One region of the Rheinheimera tilapiae genome, then DNA from elsewhere that is predicted to be linked to it. Evidence: predicted binding sites of a transcription regulator. Region 1 holds the regulator's gene; each other region holds the start of a gene.
The links. Region 1 encodes FNR, which switches genes on or off when oxygen is low (the NO sensors DNR and NnrR bind a similar motif). Its sites were predicted from a motif close to TTGATNTANATCAA; they were not measured.

Region 1 (4,298 bases):
CAGCGCCACTTTGTGGGATGGTGAACAGGGTATTGCCACATCAGCCAGACGGCTGCAAAGCGGTGACCATATTCTGGTGAAAGCCGGTGAAACCATTCCTGCGGATGGCCTGGTTGAAAGCGGTATCAGCTCAGCCGATGAATCGATGTTAACCGGCGAATACAAAGCAGTCAGTAAACAAGCCGGTGATTTAGTGCTTGCCGGCAGTATGAACCATGACGGCATTCTGGTGGTACAGGTCCGTAGCGCCCTGACCGAATCACGTTTGGGCCAAATTATTGCGCTGCAGCAACAAACGCTGCATCAAAAACCGGCCATTTTGGAAAAAACGGATCGCATCGCCCGTTTCTTCGTACAGAGACTACTGGTGATTGCGACTGTCACCTTTTGTGCCTGGTATTTCTGGATTGATGCCGACCGGGCATTTTGGGTAACGCTCTCCGTGTTGGTCGCCACCTGCCCCTGCGCACTGAGTCTGGCCACTCCGACAGCAGTGACTTGCGCTTTGGCACAGCTCAATCGCAAAGGCATCCTGATCAAAAACCAGCATGTGCTCGATGTCCTGCCAAAACTCAGTAAAATTTTCTTCGACAAAACCGGTACCCTGACCCAAGGCCGGTTTAGTTTGACCGATCTGCAAATCTTCACGCCGCTGTATGACAAAGCACAACTGCTGAATCTGATGGCCAATCTGGAGCAGCAATCTGAACATCCGATCGCCCGGGCTTTTAGCCCTTTCTTTCAACAAGCCTTACCGCTGGAGAACGTTAGCCTCAGTGTCGGTGCCGGTTTGTCAGGTGTTTATCAACAACAGAAGCTACGCATTGGCCGGCCGGATTTCTGTGGCCTGGATCCACAAGACCCTCGACTGGCGGGCGCTCAGGTATGTTTGTCAATCAACGGGGAGTTAGCAGCAACAGTACAACTGGCGGACCAGCTCAGGCCAGAAGTCTCGACGCTGATCCCTGCTCTGCTGCAACGTCAGCTAAAGCTAGCGATCCTGACCGGTGACGCTTCAGCCGCAGCGCCAGCCGTGGCCACGCAGCTGGGTATCAACGAGCTGTGGCAAGGTTGCAGCCCGGAGCAAAAAGTCAGTGCGATCCAGCTGTCGGTACAAGCTGGCGAAACTGTGTTGATGGTTGGCGACGGTATCAACGACAGTCCGTGTTTTCATGCTGCGCATGTGTCTGTTGCACTCGACAGTGGCACCGAACTGTCAAAGAACCAGGCTGACGTGGTGTTGCTGCACAACGACTTACAGCAGCTGCAAACCCTGATTGATGGTGCGCGTCAGGCACATCGCGTGGTACGGCAAAATCTGTGGTGGGCAGCCGGGTACAATCTGGTTATCATCCCGTTGGCGGTCTGTGGTTTTGTCTCGCCTTATGTCGCAGTGATCGGTATGTCCTGCAGTTCATTGCTCGTGGTGTCTAATTCATTACGGTTGCTCAAATCATGAGTATTATCTACGTCTTGATCCCGATAGCTATCATCTTTGTGATGATTGGCATCGCAGTATTTTTCTGGGCGGTGCGTTCTAAACAGTTTGACGACCTGGATAAAGAAGGTTTCAGCATCCTGTTTAACGAAAAACCAGCGTCTACAACACCACCAGCCGACAGCACGCCGCCATCCCGTGAACCCTGATATTTTCGCCGCATTTTTTGTCGGCCTGTTTGGCAGCGCGCATTGCTTGTTAATGTGCGGCGGGATGGCCGGTGCACTGCAGATGCTGATGCCACCATCACGTCCCCGCCGCTATGCGCTGCAGCTGATGCTGGGCCTCGGTCGTATTAGCAGCTATGCGCTGACCGGTGCCTTATTTGGCGGCCTTGGCGCCACGATGATTGGCAGTACCGGCTTAATGCCGCAGTGGCTGCAACTGTTCGCTGGTTTGATGTTATTGGCGATGGCGCTGTATATCAGCCGATTATGGTTTGGCTTGCTGAAACTGGAACGTGCCGGACAAGCGTTATGGCGCCGGGTCCAGCCACTGAGTCAAAAGCTACTGCCGCTGGATTCTGCTCTCAAAGCTTATACCTATGGCTTATGTTGGGGCTATTTACCTTGTGGTCTGGTGTATTCAGCATTGAGCTGGAGCCTCGGCAGTGGCAGTGCCAGTCAGGGCGCCTTGTGGATGGCGCTGTTTGGTCTTGGCACACTGCCGGCTGTGCTGCTGGCGGGTCAGACCGCAGACGCGCTAAGGCAGTTACAGCAACAGCAATGGGTGCGATATGGACTGGCAGCCGTCCTGGCCGCTTACGCGTTACAGACAATTTACCTTGCACTTCGGGCTCTGGTTTTTTAAGCTGGGCATACTTTGGATGGAGTTTGGAAACCTGCGATGAGTTCACCTTCAAGTATTAATTGTCAGCACTGTGGTTTCAGTCAGCTGTGCCTGCCTTTCACCCTCAACGACCAAGAGCTTGATAAGCTTGATCAAATCATCCAGCGTAAACGTCCGTCGCACAAAGGCGATCATTTATTTGAAGCCGGAAAACCGTTACAGGCGTTGTACGCAGTACGCACAGGTTCTTTTAAGACTTATACCCTGACCGAACAAGGTGAAGAACAAATCACCGGTTTTCATTTACCTGGCGATGTCATTGGTTTTGACGCCATCGGTGATCAGCACCACCCTAGCTATGCTCAGGCGCTGGAAACCGCAATGGTTTGCGAGATCCCGTTTAACAACCTCGATAGTCTGTTAGATCAGGTGCCTAAGCTGCGTCAGCAACTGATGCGGCTGATGAGTCAGGATATCCACGGTGACCAGCAAATGATGCTGTTGCTGAACCGAAAAACCGCTGAAGAAAAACTGGCTGCATTTATCACCAATCTGGCACAACGTTTCGGCAGCCGCGGTTTCTCACGCAAAGAATTCCGTCTGACGATGACCCGCGGTGAGATTGGCAACTATCTCGGTTTAACCGTCGAAACTATCAGTCGCCTGCTGGGACGCTTTCACAAAGATGAGCTGATTCATGTCGACGGTAAACTGATCACTATCGCCAATTTTGAAGAATTAAGCCGTATCGCCGGAATGGCGCAAATCGGCCGCTGATGTTGTGTTGATCGCCAGCAAAACCGCCTTAGGGCGGTTTTGTTGTTTCTGCCCCTGACAGCACTGAACGCAGACTTCTTCCGGGAACCAATCGGCGCTTCATTGATCCAACACAACATCACCAAACGCGAAGCGGATTAACTTAGCTACAATGATTCTGTACCTGTGACCGCAAAGGAGAATGATGATGGCGACATATCAGGATGTGCTGGTGGTGCTCGATCCCAGTACTGATCAGCAAAAAGCGTTGGCAAGAGCCATAGAACTGGCCGAGCACACCGCCTGTAAAATCACTGCTTTTTTATCCATCTACGATTTCTCTTACGAAATGACGACGATGTTATCCGGTGAAGAACGCGAATCGATGCGTCAGGCCGTGATCACCGACCGCGAGATTTGGATCCAGGAATTATTGCATCAGGCCCGCACCAAAGGCATAGCCTGCAGCGCCAAAGTGGTCTGGCACAACCGCCCGTTTGAAGCGGTTGTGCAGGCAGTTACCGAACATGGTTATGATTTGGTGATCAAAGGCACCCATGACCATGATGTGCTCAAATCAATGATTTTTACCCCAACCGACTGGCATATTCTGCGTAAATGCCCCTGCCCGGTGTTACTGGTCAAAGAACATGCCTGGCCGGCGCAAGGCAATATACTGGCAGCGGTCAATGCCGGCAGTGAGAAACCACATCACAAAGCGCTGAATCACATTATTATTCGCCAGGCGCAAGCGATGGCCGCGATGCTGAACGCCAAAGTGCATCTGGTCAATGCGTATCCGGGGACGCCTATTCATGTGGCGATTGAGATCCCGGAATTTAATCCGGTTGAATACAACGACAGCATGCGCCATCACCATGTTGATGCAGCGAATGCGCTGGCTGGTCAGTTTGATCTCACCGCAGAATCGGTCCACGTGCAGGAAGGCATGCCGGAAGATGTGATCCCGCGTGTGGCCAAGGAACTGGACGCTGAGATGGTGATTATCGGCACTATCGGTCGCACCGGTTTGTCGGCAGCCATTATTGGCAATACCGCCGAACATGTGATTGACCGGCTCGATTGCGACGTGTTGGCGCTAAAACCGGACGCGCCAGTCGCATAACAGTCGATGTTCCACGCCCGTAACCAAGAATTGGAATTGGCAAGCGGGCGTGATCCGCTATAATGTGCGCCTTTTTTACTGTCTGGGTAGCATCATGTCACACTCCGCTGAAGCCAAAGCGCAATATAA
Region 2 (4,298 bases), on a different contig from region 1:
CTGCGACGCGCCGGCTGAGCCTGTATCCGTATTTTCCGGTTGGTTATATGTCCTGGATGAATCAAGGCGGGCGCTATGAGCCGGCATTGCAGGCGGTGGTGTGCAGCAGCGTGACGCCGTATCAAAAGTATCCGGATTATTTCAAACAAAAAGACTTTAAAGATCAGACCTTTTTACTGGCAGAACGCGCCCCGTTGGCATGGGAGGCCAATCAGCAGCAGTTTGAAGGCGAGGGCGGGCTGGCGGCTCCGGACGGTATATCAGCGACGATGCTCAGTAACGGCTGCGCCGACTATGAAACGCCGGCCTGTGCGCTGCAATATGATGTGGTGCTGTCGCCCGGCGCGACCGAACTGTACCGCTTCGTTTTTGGTCCGGCGCGAGATCAGGCCGAGATCGCCGCCATCCGGCAGCGTTTTTTCGGGCCTGCTATTTCAGCGGCCACCGACGGCTTTACCGCGGCAGTGCAGGCGTACCGGGCGCAACAGGCGGCCATCACACCGGCTATTCAGATCAGTACACCGGACAGCGGGCTGGATAACTTCGTCAATCAGTGGTTGCCACGGCAGGTTTATTACCATGGCGATGTAAACCGGCTGACCACAGATCCACAGACGCGAAACTACCTGCAAGACCATATGGGCATGACGTATCTGGCGCCGGACGTGGCCAGAACCGCCTTGCTGACCGCGTTGTCGCAACAACATCAAAGCGGCGAAATGCCGGACGGGGTTTTGCTGCATATGGATGCGCAGTTGAAATATATCAATCAGGTGCCGCATACCGACCAATGTGTCTGGCTGCCGCTGTTCCTGCGCGCCTACCTCGATGAAACTAACGACTGGGCACTGCTGGATGAACAAGTGGGCTACAAAGAAGTAGAAGCCGACGCGTCCACAGTGACCGAACATTTGCATCGCGCCATGGCCTGGCTTTGGCAGAAAAAAGACGCCCGTGGGTTAAGTTATATCGAGCAGGGCGACTGGTGTGATCCGATGAATATGGTCGGTTACAAAGGCCGTGGGGTGTCGGGCTGGCTCAGTCTGGCGGCGGCTTATGCGCTGAATACCTGGGCTGATCTTTGTGAAAATCGGGGTGAAATCCAGAGCGAAAACCGGGGCGAAATCGAGCAGGCCGCAGACTACCGGGCCAAGGCTGCAGCCTTTAATCAGGCGGTGAATAGCTATCTGTGGGACGGCCAATGGTATGGCCGGGGCATTACCGACGATGATGTGGTGTTTGGTATCAGCAAAGATCCCGAAGGTCGGATCTACTTAAATCCACAAAGCTGGGCGCTGTTAAGCGGCGCGGCCAGTCCAGCGCAGCAGCAGGCGTTGTTACAGGCAGTGGATGCGCAGCTGCAAACCCCTTACGGCGTGCAGATGCTCGCGCCGGCTTATACCGCGATGCGCGACGATGTCGGCCGGGTCACGCAAAAATTCCCCGGCTCGGCCGAAAATGGTTCTGTGTATAACCACGCCGCCGCCTTTTATTTGTATGCCTTGTATCAGGTGGGCGAGGCGGACCGCGCATTTCAGGTGCTGCGCCAGATGTTGCCGTCAGACGATGAGGCTGAGCAGCGTCAGCGCGGCCAGTTGCCGGTGTTTTTGCCGAATTATTATCGCGGCGCTTTTAGCCAATACCCGCGCACTGCCGGCCGTTCCAGTCAGCTGCTCAATACCGGCACTGTGCACTGGGTGTATCGCTGCCTGATTGAACAGCTGTTTGGTCTCAAAGGCGAAGGCAAGGGCCTGCGTATCGCGCCGCAATTGCCGGCGCACTGGCCACAGGCGACCGTCACTCGGCGTTTTCGCGGCGCTGTGATTGAATGCAGCTTTAGCCGTCAGGCCGGCATTAATGCGTCGCAGGTTTATCTGCAAAACCAGCTGCTGTCCGACAATTTATTGCCAGAGATCCAATCCGGCCGGATTTACCGGCTACGGGTGTTATTGCCGCTGTGACGCTCGCTGCACACCCGCCCGGCAGACAGCTTGTGCTATGCCAGGTCTGCTGGTTGCCTTTGACCGGAATCGGCAGTGCTTTTTTCGGGTCATTTGCAAAAATATGAAGCTGTTCCAATACTTAGCCACTGTTTGCAGGGATACAGCACTGCTGTGGCAAATTGTCGCAGCACCCGCTTTTACCCCTCGAGTTTGATTCTAATCAAGGTTTAAACCCTGCAAGCGGCGGACAATAGTCTGGCGCTGATTGACTGCATCCCATCGCGTTGCGACAGAACCTCGTTGCAACAGAACCTGGCGGGGGGCAGCGCTGTTGTGATGGCAAATTTGATGTTGATCAATAACCCGGCAGTTAGGCTTCGCTGTTTTGCAAGACAGCTCTTACATTAGTAAGTGATTAAGTAAATTAACCCCACAGGAGACGGTGGATGGATATCGTCGAACTCTCGCGCTTGCAGTTTGCCTTTACGGCAATGTACCACTTCTTATTTGTGCCGCTGACGCTCGGTATGACGTTTTTACTGGCGATCATGGAATCGGTTTATGTGATGACCGGCAAAGAAATTTACCGCGATATGACCAAATTCTGGGGCAAGTTGTTTGCCATCAACTTCGCGCTGGGGGTCACTACCGGTATCGCGATGGAATTCCAGTTCGGTACCAACTGGTCTTATTATTCGCATTATGTCGGCGATATTTTTGGCGCGCCGCTGGCTATTGAAGGCCTGATGGCGTTTTTCCTCGAATCGACGCTGGTTGGTCTGTTTTTCTTCGGTTGGGACCGGTTAAGCAAGGTGCAGCATTTAGCTGTGACCTGGCTGGTGGCCTTAGGCTCTAACCTGTCGGCGCTGTGGATTTTGATTGCCAACGGCTGGATGCAAAACCCGGTCGGTGCCGAATTTAACTATGTAACGATGCGGATGGAAATGACCAGCTTCAGCGAAGTCATTTTTAACCCGGTGGCGCAGGTCAAATTTGTCCATACCGTGTCGGCTGGTTATGTCACAGGCGCGATGTTTGTGCTGGCCATTTCGGCCTGGTACATGCTTAAAGGCCGCGATTTAGCCTTTGCCCGCCGCAGTTTTGCTATTGCCTCGGCCTTTGGTCTGGCGGCGTCTGTGTCGGTGATTGTGCTCGGTGATGAATCCGGTTATGAGCTCGGCGACGTGCAGCGGGTGAAACTGGCAGCGGTGGAAGCGGAATGGGAGACCCATCCGGCGCCGGCGTCTTTTACCGTGATTGGCGTGCCAAACAGCGAAACGCAAACCACTGACTATGCCGTGAAAATTCCCTATGCACTCGGTCTGATTGCGACCCGCTCACTGGATGAACCGGTTAGTGGTCTGAAGGACTTAAAAGAGCAGCATCGCGCCCGTATCGTCAATGGCATTGAAGCCTATCGCTTATTGCGCCTGCTGCGCGGCGGCGATACTTCTGCCGAGACCAAAGCTGCCTTTGACAGTGTGAAAAAAGACTTAGGCTATGGCCTGCTAGTCACCGCTTATGCTGAAGACCCAAGTAAAGCCACGCCAGAGCAAATTCAGGCGGCAGTTGATGGCAGTATTCCGCAGGTGGCACCGATGTTCTGGAGCTTCCGCATCATGGTCGCGGCCGGTTTTGCCATGCTGGTAATTTTTGCCCTGAGTTTCTACTACAGCGCCAAACGACTGGAACGTAAACCAACCTGGTTGTTAAAAGCTGCCCTGTTTGGTCTGCCATTGCCGTGGATCGCCTGTGAAGCCGGCTGGTTTGTGGCGGAATACGGTCGTCAGCCTTGGGCGGTCGGTGAAGTGCTGCCAACCCATATGGCGGCGTCTGGTTTAACCCCGGCCGAGATCTGGACCAGTCTGATCCTGATCACTGTGCTCTATACCATTTTCCTGATTATCGAAGTCTGGCTGATGCAGCATTTTGCCCGCAAAGGCCCGTCCAGCCTGCATACCGGCAAATACGATTTCGAAACCGGCAAAGCGACTGAGGTGTAACATGGATTACGAATTTTTAAGATTTATCTGGTGGTTATTGATTGGCGTGCTGTTTATCGGCTTTGCCATTACCGACGGTTTTGATATGGGCGTCGGTGCTTTGTTAAAAGTGGTCGGTAAAAACGACATGGAGCGGCGGGTGATGATTAATGCCGTCGCGCCGCACTGGGACGGTAATCAGGTCTGGCTCATCACCGCCGGTGGCGCCTTGTTTGCTGCCTGGCCGCCGGTCTATGCCACCGCATTCAGTGGTTTTTATCTGGCGATGATGCTGACGCTTGCTGCACTTTTTATGCGTCCGATTGGCTTTGACTACCGCTCGAAGCTGGAAAATCCGGCTTGGCGCAGCAAC
Region 3 (4,298 bases), 2.3 Mb from region 1:
TGCGTAAAAAAGCAAAGGCGTTGTCGAACAGGTTTTGCAGCACTTGCTGAATCCGATAAGGGTCGGCGTACAACTGCAAATCGGCCGGCATCGCAAGCTCAGTGCGCACGCCATCTGGCGCCTGTAGCAATAACGACTGCACTAAGGGCTGCAGCGGGAACAACGTCGGTTGCAGCTGCAGCCGGCCGGCATACACCAGCATGTCGGCGATCAGCCGGTCCGCCCGTTTTAACTGAGTTTGAATATGACCGCGCAGTTCAGCATCCACGGCAGCAGACGCCATCGAAATAATATTCAGCGGATTGCGCAGCTCATGCGCCATCGATGCTGCCAGCGCGCCCAGCTCAACCAGGTGTTGCTGCGCCAGCTGCTGTTTTTGTGCTTCGGCCAGCGCCAGCGCCGACTGCAAGCGTCCACAGCTGCTGACCAGCAACGAGCCAAACACTTCGGCGGTCAACTTTAACGTCGGTGTCAGGCCCTGCTCACCCGGAATACTGAACTGCCAGTGCTTGCCGCTTTGGTCGTCGCTGTCAGTGGCGATGACCATCAGCTTTAAAGCCGACACCTCAGCACTTTGTGCCAGCAGTTCAGCCCCCTGCAGCAGGCAAATCTGCACCGGTTGTTTCAGTGGCTGTCGGATCAGCAAAGCCGACTGCTCCGCCAGTTGCTGCCAGTCCGCCGCCAGAGACAGCTGTTGTTGCCAGCGACTAACCATGGCTTCACTGAGCTGCACGCCGGGAAAAATCAGCCTCTCAGCCAGGCGACTGGCGGGTCTGTAGGCCGCAGCTGCCAATAACAGCAATAAACTGGAATATAACCACAGCTGCCAGCCCGGCACTGCGGCCAGCGCAGGCATGCCAAACTGACCAAACAGCGAGCTCATCAGCGCCATCAGCAGTAGCAGCAACAAGCCCATCACCAGATAGACCAGGGCACGGCTGGCAAAGGCATTCACCGCCAGCATCTGATACCGCACCACGCTGTACACCAGCAACACCAGATACAACGGCAATACCAGCATCGGATAGGGATACCAGTTCAAACCAAGCGACGGGAAGACAAAACTGGTGGCCAGCAACAAACCAAGACCAGCCGTCATCGAAATGGCTACCACCGAATGATGTTTATTGCCGTGATAGGCATGACGGCCACGCCACAGCACCCAATGCGCCAGCATGCCCAGCAGCACTGTGTACGCCAGATTGAACCAGCCAAAACCGTCAAACAGGAAAAAAACCGGCATGCCGTACAGCGCCTGCACCCGGGCCGACGGCTGCGACCAGCTCAGTAACACCACCAGCACAGACGCCAGCAAAAACCAGGACTGGTATTGCCGCAACCATTCAATCCAGCGCAGCTGTGGCTGTTGCGGCTGCGCTGTGACATAAGCCAAAGCGAATTGCAGGAAAAAGGCCGGCATTAACGGATTGGCCAGAATGAGCGCTTTACCCGGTAACAACAAATCATGTTGCAGCGCCAGATGACCACCACACCAGACAGCCATCATGGCGCAAAAGCCGGCCAGTGGTTTCAGTACCGGCTGAAAACGGGCATGCCACCACAACCAGAGCCCGGTCCAGAGGGCACTGAGACTGGTCAGCCCCAGCATGGTCTCAAATAACATTGCTAAATCCATTGGATCTCCCGGTTCCAGAGTTCTGCATGTCAACGCTGTTGACAGATGCAAAGATGTACAGCGTAAACCAGCTTGTCAGCCACCTCAAGCAGCTTTCAATTTATTGATACAGATCAATGTTTTGTCAGAAATCAAAACACTGGCCCAACAATCGCATTGAGCTGGCATCGCTTTTGACTGATTGGTTCGCCGTGAGAGGAGTTACCTGATGTTATGGTCTGTGTTTTTCACTGAGTTCTGTTTCCTGTTGGGCATTGCCGCCTTGCTGGCCCCGCTGCTGTATTGGGCTGAAAATCGCCGGGGAGCTGCATGATGGAATTAGATTCCGCGATATTGTCCCGGCTGCAGTTTGCGTTTACTGTCAGCTTTCACATTATTTTCCCGTCTATCACTATTGGTCTTGCGACACTGATCGCGATTTGGGAAGGCCTGTGGCTGAAAACCCGTAACCCGCTGTATCTGCAACTGGCTAAATTCTGGATCAAACCTTTTGCCATCACTTTTGGCATGGGCGTAGTGTCCGGCATCGTGCTGTCATACGAATTCGGCACGAACTTCTCGAAGTTTTCCGAGCTGACAGGTGCAGTGATCGGGCCTCTGATGGCTTACGAAGTGCTGACTGCCTTTTTCCTCGAAGCCGGTTTCCTCGGCGTCATGTTGTTTGGCTGGCAACGCGTCAGCGCCCGTCTGCATTTCTTCGCCACATGTACCGTGGCGGTCGGCACCTGGATCTCGGCATTTTGGATCATCGCCGCCAATAGCTGGATGCAAACACCGGCCGGTCACGCCATCGTCGACGGCAAATTTGTGGTGGAAAGCTGGCTGGAAGTCATTTTTAACCCATCGATGCCTTACCGGCTAAGCCATATGCTACTCGCCACCATGCTGACCGCAGGCCTGGTCGTACTGGCCACTTCGGCCTGGTATCTGCGCCGCAAAGAACATATCGCATTCGCCCGCAAAGGCCTGTCGTTTTCACTATGGTGGTTATTGATTTTTGCGCCGCTGCAGGCTTTTGTCGGTGATTTGCATGGTTTGAATGTGAAAGAACATCAGCCGGTGAAACTGGCGGCGATGGAAGGGATCTGGCCAGCGCGCGAACAGAACGTGCCGCTATTATTGTTTGCGATCCCAGACCCGGTACAGGAGAAAAACCACTTTGAAGTGGCGATCCCCGGCATGGCAAGTTTGATCCTGACGCATGACTGGCAAGGTGAATTGACCGGTCTGCAATCAGTACCTAAAGCCGACAGACCTAATGTGCCGCTGGTGTTTTTCTCGTTCCGCATCATGGTTGGGCTGGGCGTGCTGATGATTGTTGTCGCACTTTGGGGGCTTTGGCTGCGCCGACGGGAAGCTTTGTATCAGCAACCGTTGTTCTTGTGGCTGTGCAGTATGCTGGCTCCCACTGGCGTAATTGCCGTGCTGGCTGGCTGGTATGTGGTCGAAATAGGCCGGCAACCCTGGATTGTCTATGGTCTGGTCCGTACCAGTGATGTGGTATCGCCACTGCCACCGGAGCGCGTCGCGTTGTCGCTGACTTTATTTGTGCTGACTTACAGCCTGTTATTTGCGGTCTACCTGTATTTCTTCCGCAAGTTGATTAAAAAAGGCCCACCGCCGCTGGAGTCGTTACAACAACATCTGATTGGCGTGGAAGCCTCAGGTTATGCGCTGGCGCTGACCAAAACGCTGCACCCGGCTGAACACCGCACCGACACCGACCGTCACAACGAAGGAGCGAAATAATGGATTTGCCACTGTTTTATTTCCTGTTACTCGGCTTTGCCATTCTGATGTACGTCCTGCTGGATGGCTTTGACTTAGGGATCGGCATTTTGTACCCATGGTTTCGGGACGAAGCCGACAAAGACCAGCTGATGCGGTCCATCTCACACGTCTGGGACGGCAACGAAACCTGGCTGGTATTTGGCGGGGTCATTCTGTTCGGCGCTTTTCCGGCCGCGTACGCCGGCCTGACATCGGCATTGTACGCACCCATTATGCTGATGCTGATTGGATTGATTTTCCGCGGAGTCGCTTTTGAATACCGTTTTAAATCCACCACGTCCAAACGCTGGTGGAACCGGGCTTTTGCCATTGGCTCGACTGTCGCCGCGTTCTGCCAGGGCCTGATGTTGGGAGTTCTGATTGGCGGTACTCCGCTGGTCTCGGCATCGCCGCTGGATTTACTGACGCCGTTTACGTTGTTTACTGGTTTTGCTTTGTTAGCGGGTTATGCATTACTCGGATGTACTTATCTGGTGATGAAATGCCGTGATGATCGCCAGCAGCGCGCAGCCCGTTATGGCCGGCGGCTGGTGTGGGTGCTGATGGGCGCGATGCTGGTGGTCAGTATCTCCACGGCCGTTGGCAGTGAAGAGATCTGGCAACGCTGGTTTGGTGGCTGGCACTTCCTGTGGTTATGGCCACTGCCGCTTTTGTCAGTGCTGGCTGCCCGCCTGCTCTATCGTGATTTGGGCCGGGTACAACGCCAGCTAAAAGCCGGCGCACTCCCCCACAGCCGCCATGAAGACCGTCCGTTCTGGCTGGCCGTGAGTTTATTTGCACTGGGCTTTGCCGGCCTGCTGGTCAGCCTGTTCCCAGCCATCATGCCAGGTAAGCTGAGTTATATCGAAGCAGCAGCACCGCAGGCCAGCCT
Region 4 (4,298 bases), 1.9 Mb from region 1:
GTGTTGTTGATCACGCTGGTGATGGCGATTGTTGGCGGCCGCGTGCTGCCGATGTTTACCGCCAATGGCACTCGCACCACGCGGGTTACCTCACTGGTTTGGTTGGATCGGGCGGCACTTGGCAGCTGCTGGGCGGTATTTGGCTTTCACTTTTTCCATTTGCAAACGTGGCTTCCCACCCAAGTACCTTTTTTATTGTGTTCAGTCGCCGCAACGCTGCTCGCAGTGCGGGCTGCCCGCTGGAAAATTTGGATCACCTGGCAAGAGCCACTACTGTGGTCTTTACATGTGGCTTATTGGTGTATTCCGGCCGGTCTGGCGCTCTTTGCCGCACGCTACGCAGGTCTTGCGGTGACACAGAGTCTTGCGATCCATATGCTGACGGTTGGCGCTATGGGGGCGATGATCCTGTCAATGATGTCCAGAGTGTCACTGGGACATACCGGCCGGCAACTGAAGACATCGCGCTGGATGCCGCTGGCGTTCGCTGCCTTAATCGCCGCCATGGTTTGTCGTGTATTGCTGCCTTTGCAATCCAGCCAGTGGTACCTGACCGGGGTGTTAATATCAGCCGTTTGTTGGGTTGTCGGGTTTATGCTGTTTCTGCTCTGTTACTGGAAAATTCTGACTAGCCCGCGTGCAGATGGGCATCCCGGATAATGGTGATGAGTAACGAAGGCTGATTCGGTGCCGCTGCTGCTATAAGAACAGTCTGACGAATGGGTGAAAAAGGAAAACGATGTGAATATCAGTTTTCGTCAGCTCAAAGCTTTTGTCGCCGTGGCGCGGCTCGGTAATTTAGGCGCGGCCGCTGACCAGCTATGCCTGACGCGTGGCGCCATTTCCCAAGCGCTGAAAGAGCTGGAACTGCAGCTCGGTACGCCGTTATTTGACCGCGCCCATCCGCATCTGCTGCTGAACAGTGAAGGCGCGTTGTTGCTGCCGCTGGCGGATGAAATGCTGACACGGCTGGATGATATCAGCGCGCTGTTTCAGCAGAGCGGTGAAACAGGCGGCAGCGGCAAAGCCGTGCTGCGCATCGGTGCCAGTCAGACCATCGGCAATTATCTGTTGCCGTCTTTGCTGGCGCAGCTCGGGCCGGAGTGGCGGCTTAGTGTGTTTATCGCCAACAGTCAGCAACTGGCCGAACGGTTGCTGGCATTTGAGCTCGATTTGGCGCTGATTGAAGGTGAAGTGACGCATCCGCAGCTGCACAGCGAAGCCTGGCAGCAGGACCAAATGCTGCTGGTGACCAGCCCAATACATCCGCTGGCGCAGCGCACGGCAGCCAGCGACGCAGTGCTGAGCGCCGCCGATTTGGCTGGTCAATATTGGGTGCTGCGGGAAGCACAGTCCGGCAGCCGCGAGCAGTTTGATAAATACTTGCGGCCACAGTTATCAGCGCTTGGCACAGTGTTGGAACTGAATACGTTAGAAGCGGTGCTGAATACCGTGCAACAAGGCCTCGGCCTGACACTGGTGTCTGAACTCGCGGTGCAGGACCGGCTGCGCAGCGGCGCCTTAGTCGTGTTGCCGTTCAGCCAACCCATGCCGCGCCAGCTGCACTTATGCTGGCATCAGGACAAATATCTATCAGCCGTCAGCCAACGATTTAAAAGTATCTGCAAGAAAAATAAAGTGAGTTCAGTGCAGTCAGCAACAATCGCATTTTAAAAACTCGGTGGTTCTTAAGCCCTTAGAGATTATTAGTCAGAAAACGGTTTTCATTGAATAGATCATTGTTTTAACCTCTCCGAGTAACACAACTACCCCTGAATGAGTAGGCGCGAACCCAGCTTGATTTATATCAAGTTCTAACACGCAACCAAGCCGCAGACTGAGTCCAATACTTCAACAGGAGTTTTCAGGATGTCTCATTTTGCCAATCAAAAACCGCTGGTGTATGCCTGTTCAGGCTGCTCAAACGTAGCACAACTGACCAATGATTTAGCGGTTGTGCTGGACAGAGAAGGGATCGCCGAAATGTCTTGTATAGCAGGGATCGGCGGCAAAATTAAATCTCTGGTCAAAGTCGCACAGTCAGGGCGGCCGGTGCTGGCACTGGATGGCTGCCCACTAAATTGCGTGCGTCAGACACTGGCTACCGTGAACGTCATTCCGACTTGGCACATTGAAGTCACTTCCTTTGGTTATAAAAAATCGCGACAAGAAGATTGTACTTTAAGTGCCGCCTATGAATTGCTGCAACATATTCAGGGCGAGTTGCTGTCAGAACCTCATGCGGGCTTGCACTGAATTCTGCAAAATTTACGTGGCTTTATCACAACAACAATTCTGTTGTTTCATGATACTGAAACTCTGCCACTGGCTTTGTAATGCATCAAATATCCTGAGCTGGTGCCATGGTAAATCCTGAGCACCCGATAGCCACAACATGGCCCATAGGGCTTGTTGCACGCCAATCAGTCCAACCACCGGTGCAAAAATCCCGGCCTCCAGACAGGTTAACTGTTGTTCGCCGAACAGTCTGGATACACAACGATAACAAGGCCCGCTACCGTCATTTTTGAAGCAGCAGAGCTGACCTTCGAAGCGGATAGCCGCAGCGCTGATTAATGGTGTTTGTGCCTGCACGCAAGCATCACTGATTTGTTGGCGGATAACCAAATTATCTGTGCAATCAAGCACCAGGTCATGGCGCCCAACCAATTCTGTTAAAAGGTCTTCATCAGCAAACTGACAAATCGCTTCGATACGAATGTCCGGATTTTGCTGTGAAAGCCAATGTGCTGCGGTTTGTGCCTTAAATTTACCGATGTCTGCGTTGGTGTATAAAATCTGGCGCTGCAAATTCGTCAGATCAATCGTATCACCGTCAACCAGGGTTAACTGCCCTACACCACCGCTGCATAAATATGGCGCCGCCGCACAGCCTAAGCCACCCATGCCTACCAGCAAAACTTTACTGTTCAGCAATCGTTCCTGCCCATCTAAGTCGACAGCTGGCAGCATAATTTGCCTGCTATAACGGCGGGTTTGCTGCAAAGAATCCAAGCTTACCATTGGACTAACCATGGCATTATTCCTTATCCGATAAAGTAGTTGCAGCTAATTGTGTCAGCTTTTCACTATGTTTCGCAGACTGCTTGATACCGAGCTTTAAGGCGAGCTTATGCAAATTACTTGGGTCCAACGCCAACTTCCTGGCAGCAATTGACCAATTTGCATCGCTAGTTTGTAACGTAGTCACAATCATCTCACGCTGAAAATGCGCAACTGCCGCTTTTAACCCTATGCCAGATGGCAGCTGGATTGTAGTTTCAGACGGACCCTCTCGACATTGCATGGTCGACTCCGTCGGACTCTGGCTAAAAGCCGATGGTTCACTCAGCTCCAACAGTGATGGCGTCAAAGTAATGATATCCTGCCGGCTCGCCCCTTGTGACAGAGCTTTTAGCGCAGCCCGACTAATGCAGTGCTCTAATTCACGCACATTTCCGGGCCAATGGTAAACCTCGAGCGCTTGTGCGGCGCTAATGGATAAACGCAGTGCCCGCACGCCAAGCCTCACCCGGTTCAGTTCCAGGTAATGGCCCGCCAGCAAGACGATATCGCCTTGCCGCTTACGCAGTGGTGGAATATGGATGGGATAAACCGACAGCCGATGGAATAAATCAGCACGAAAATTGCCGGCAGTAACTTCTGCTGCCAGATCACGGTTTGTGGCTGCCACTACTCTAACATCCACACGGCGGCAATCATCACTGCCTAGCCGCTGAATGTCGCCGTTTTGCAGGACTCGCAACAGCTTGGCTTGCACGGACAAAGACAACTCACCTATTTCGTCTAAAAATAATGTTCCGCCATCCGCATGCTCGAACTTACCAAGTCGGTCTTGCACTGCTCCGGAAAATGCGCCTTTTTTATGGCCGAATAACTCACTTTCAGCCAAGGTTTCCGGCAATGCGGCACAATTGACATAAATCATCGCTTTTTGCTTTCGCGACGACTTTTGTAGCAGCCGTCTGGCGAACAGCTCTTTTCCCACGCCGGTCTCGCCAGATAACAACACCGGTAATTCAGTACGAGCCACCGTATCAAGCTCGGAAAGCACAGCTTTGAGCTCCATGCTTTGACCAATCAGCTCCTGGGTGTGCTCAATTTTGCTGTCAAAAGGTAGAGGTTGGTTAATACCTGCGATGCGGGCTTGTCGCAGTTGGTTTTCCAGTTGACCAATCCGGATAATGGCTTCAACCAACAAAGAGAAGCGCTGTAACTCCAGCACCGTCAGCCGGCTGAAAGTGCCGGCACTTAGCGCATCGAGCGTCAACACGCCC

Region 2: a site for FNR is predicted at 2,289-2,302, ahead of ACFFJP_RS14065 (cytochrome ubiquinol oxidase subunit I). Genes of this name have one in related genera too.
Region 3: a site for FNR is predicted at 1,740-1,753, ahead of ACFFJP_RS00620 (cytochrome ubiquinol oxidase subunit I). Genes of this name have one in related genera too.
Region 4: a site for FNR is predicted at 1,798-1,811, ahead of ACFFJP_RS02455 (putative zinc-binding protein). Genes of this name have one in related genera too.

What each region holds. Positions count from the first base shown of each region.
Region 1 covers NZ_JBHLXP010000001.1:2,469,774-2,474,071, forward strand. The annotation lists gene ACFFJP_RS10675 (heavy metal translocating P-type ATPase) at 1-1,459, shown strand, start outside; gene ccoS (cbb3-type cytochrome oxidase assembly protein CcoS) at 1,456-1,647, shown strand; gene ACFFJP_RS10685 (sulfite exporter TauE/SafE family protein) at 1,637-2,308, shown strand; gene fnr (fumarate/nitrate reduction transcriptional regulator Fnr) at 2,345-3,064, shown strand; gene uspE (universal stress protein UspE) at 3,252-4,169, shown strand; gene ttcA (tRNA 2-thiocytidine(32) synthetase TtcA) at 4,264-4,298, shown strand, end outside.
Region 2 covers NZ_JBHLXP010000003.1:713,342-717,639, reverse strand. The annotation lists gene ACFFJP_RS14070 (GH36-type glycosyl hydrolase domain-containing protein) at 1-1,961, shown strand, start outside; gene ACFFJP_RS14065 (cytochrome ubiquinol oxidase subunit I) at 2,390-3,946, shown strand; gene cydB (cytochrome d ubiquinol oxidase subunit II) at 3,948-4,298, shown strand, end outside.
Region 3 covers NZ_JBHLXP010000001.1:126,041-130,338, reverse strand. The annotation lists gene ACFFJP_RS00625 (sensor histidine kinase) at 1-1,636, opposite strand, end outside; gene ACFFJP_RS00620 (cytochrome ubiquinol oxidase subunit I) at 1,946-3,385, shown strand; gene cydB (cytochrome d ubiquinol oxidase subunit II) at 3,385-4,298, shown strand, end outside.
Region 4 covers NZ_JBHLXP010000001.1:560,694-564,991, reverse strand. The annotation lists gene ACFFJP_RS02465 (NnrS family protein) at 1-660, shown strand, start outside; gene ACFFJP_RS02460 (LysR family transcriptional regulator) at 742-1,674, shown strand; gene ACFFJP_RS02455 (putative zinc-binding protein) at 1,870-2,256, shown strand; gene ACFFJP_RS02450 (HesA/MoeB/ThiF family protein) at 2,269-3,036, opposite strand; gene norR (nitric oxide reductase transcriptional regulator NorR) at 3,041-4,298, opposite strand, start outside.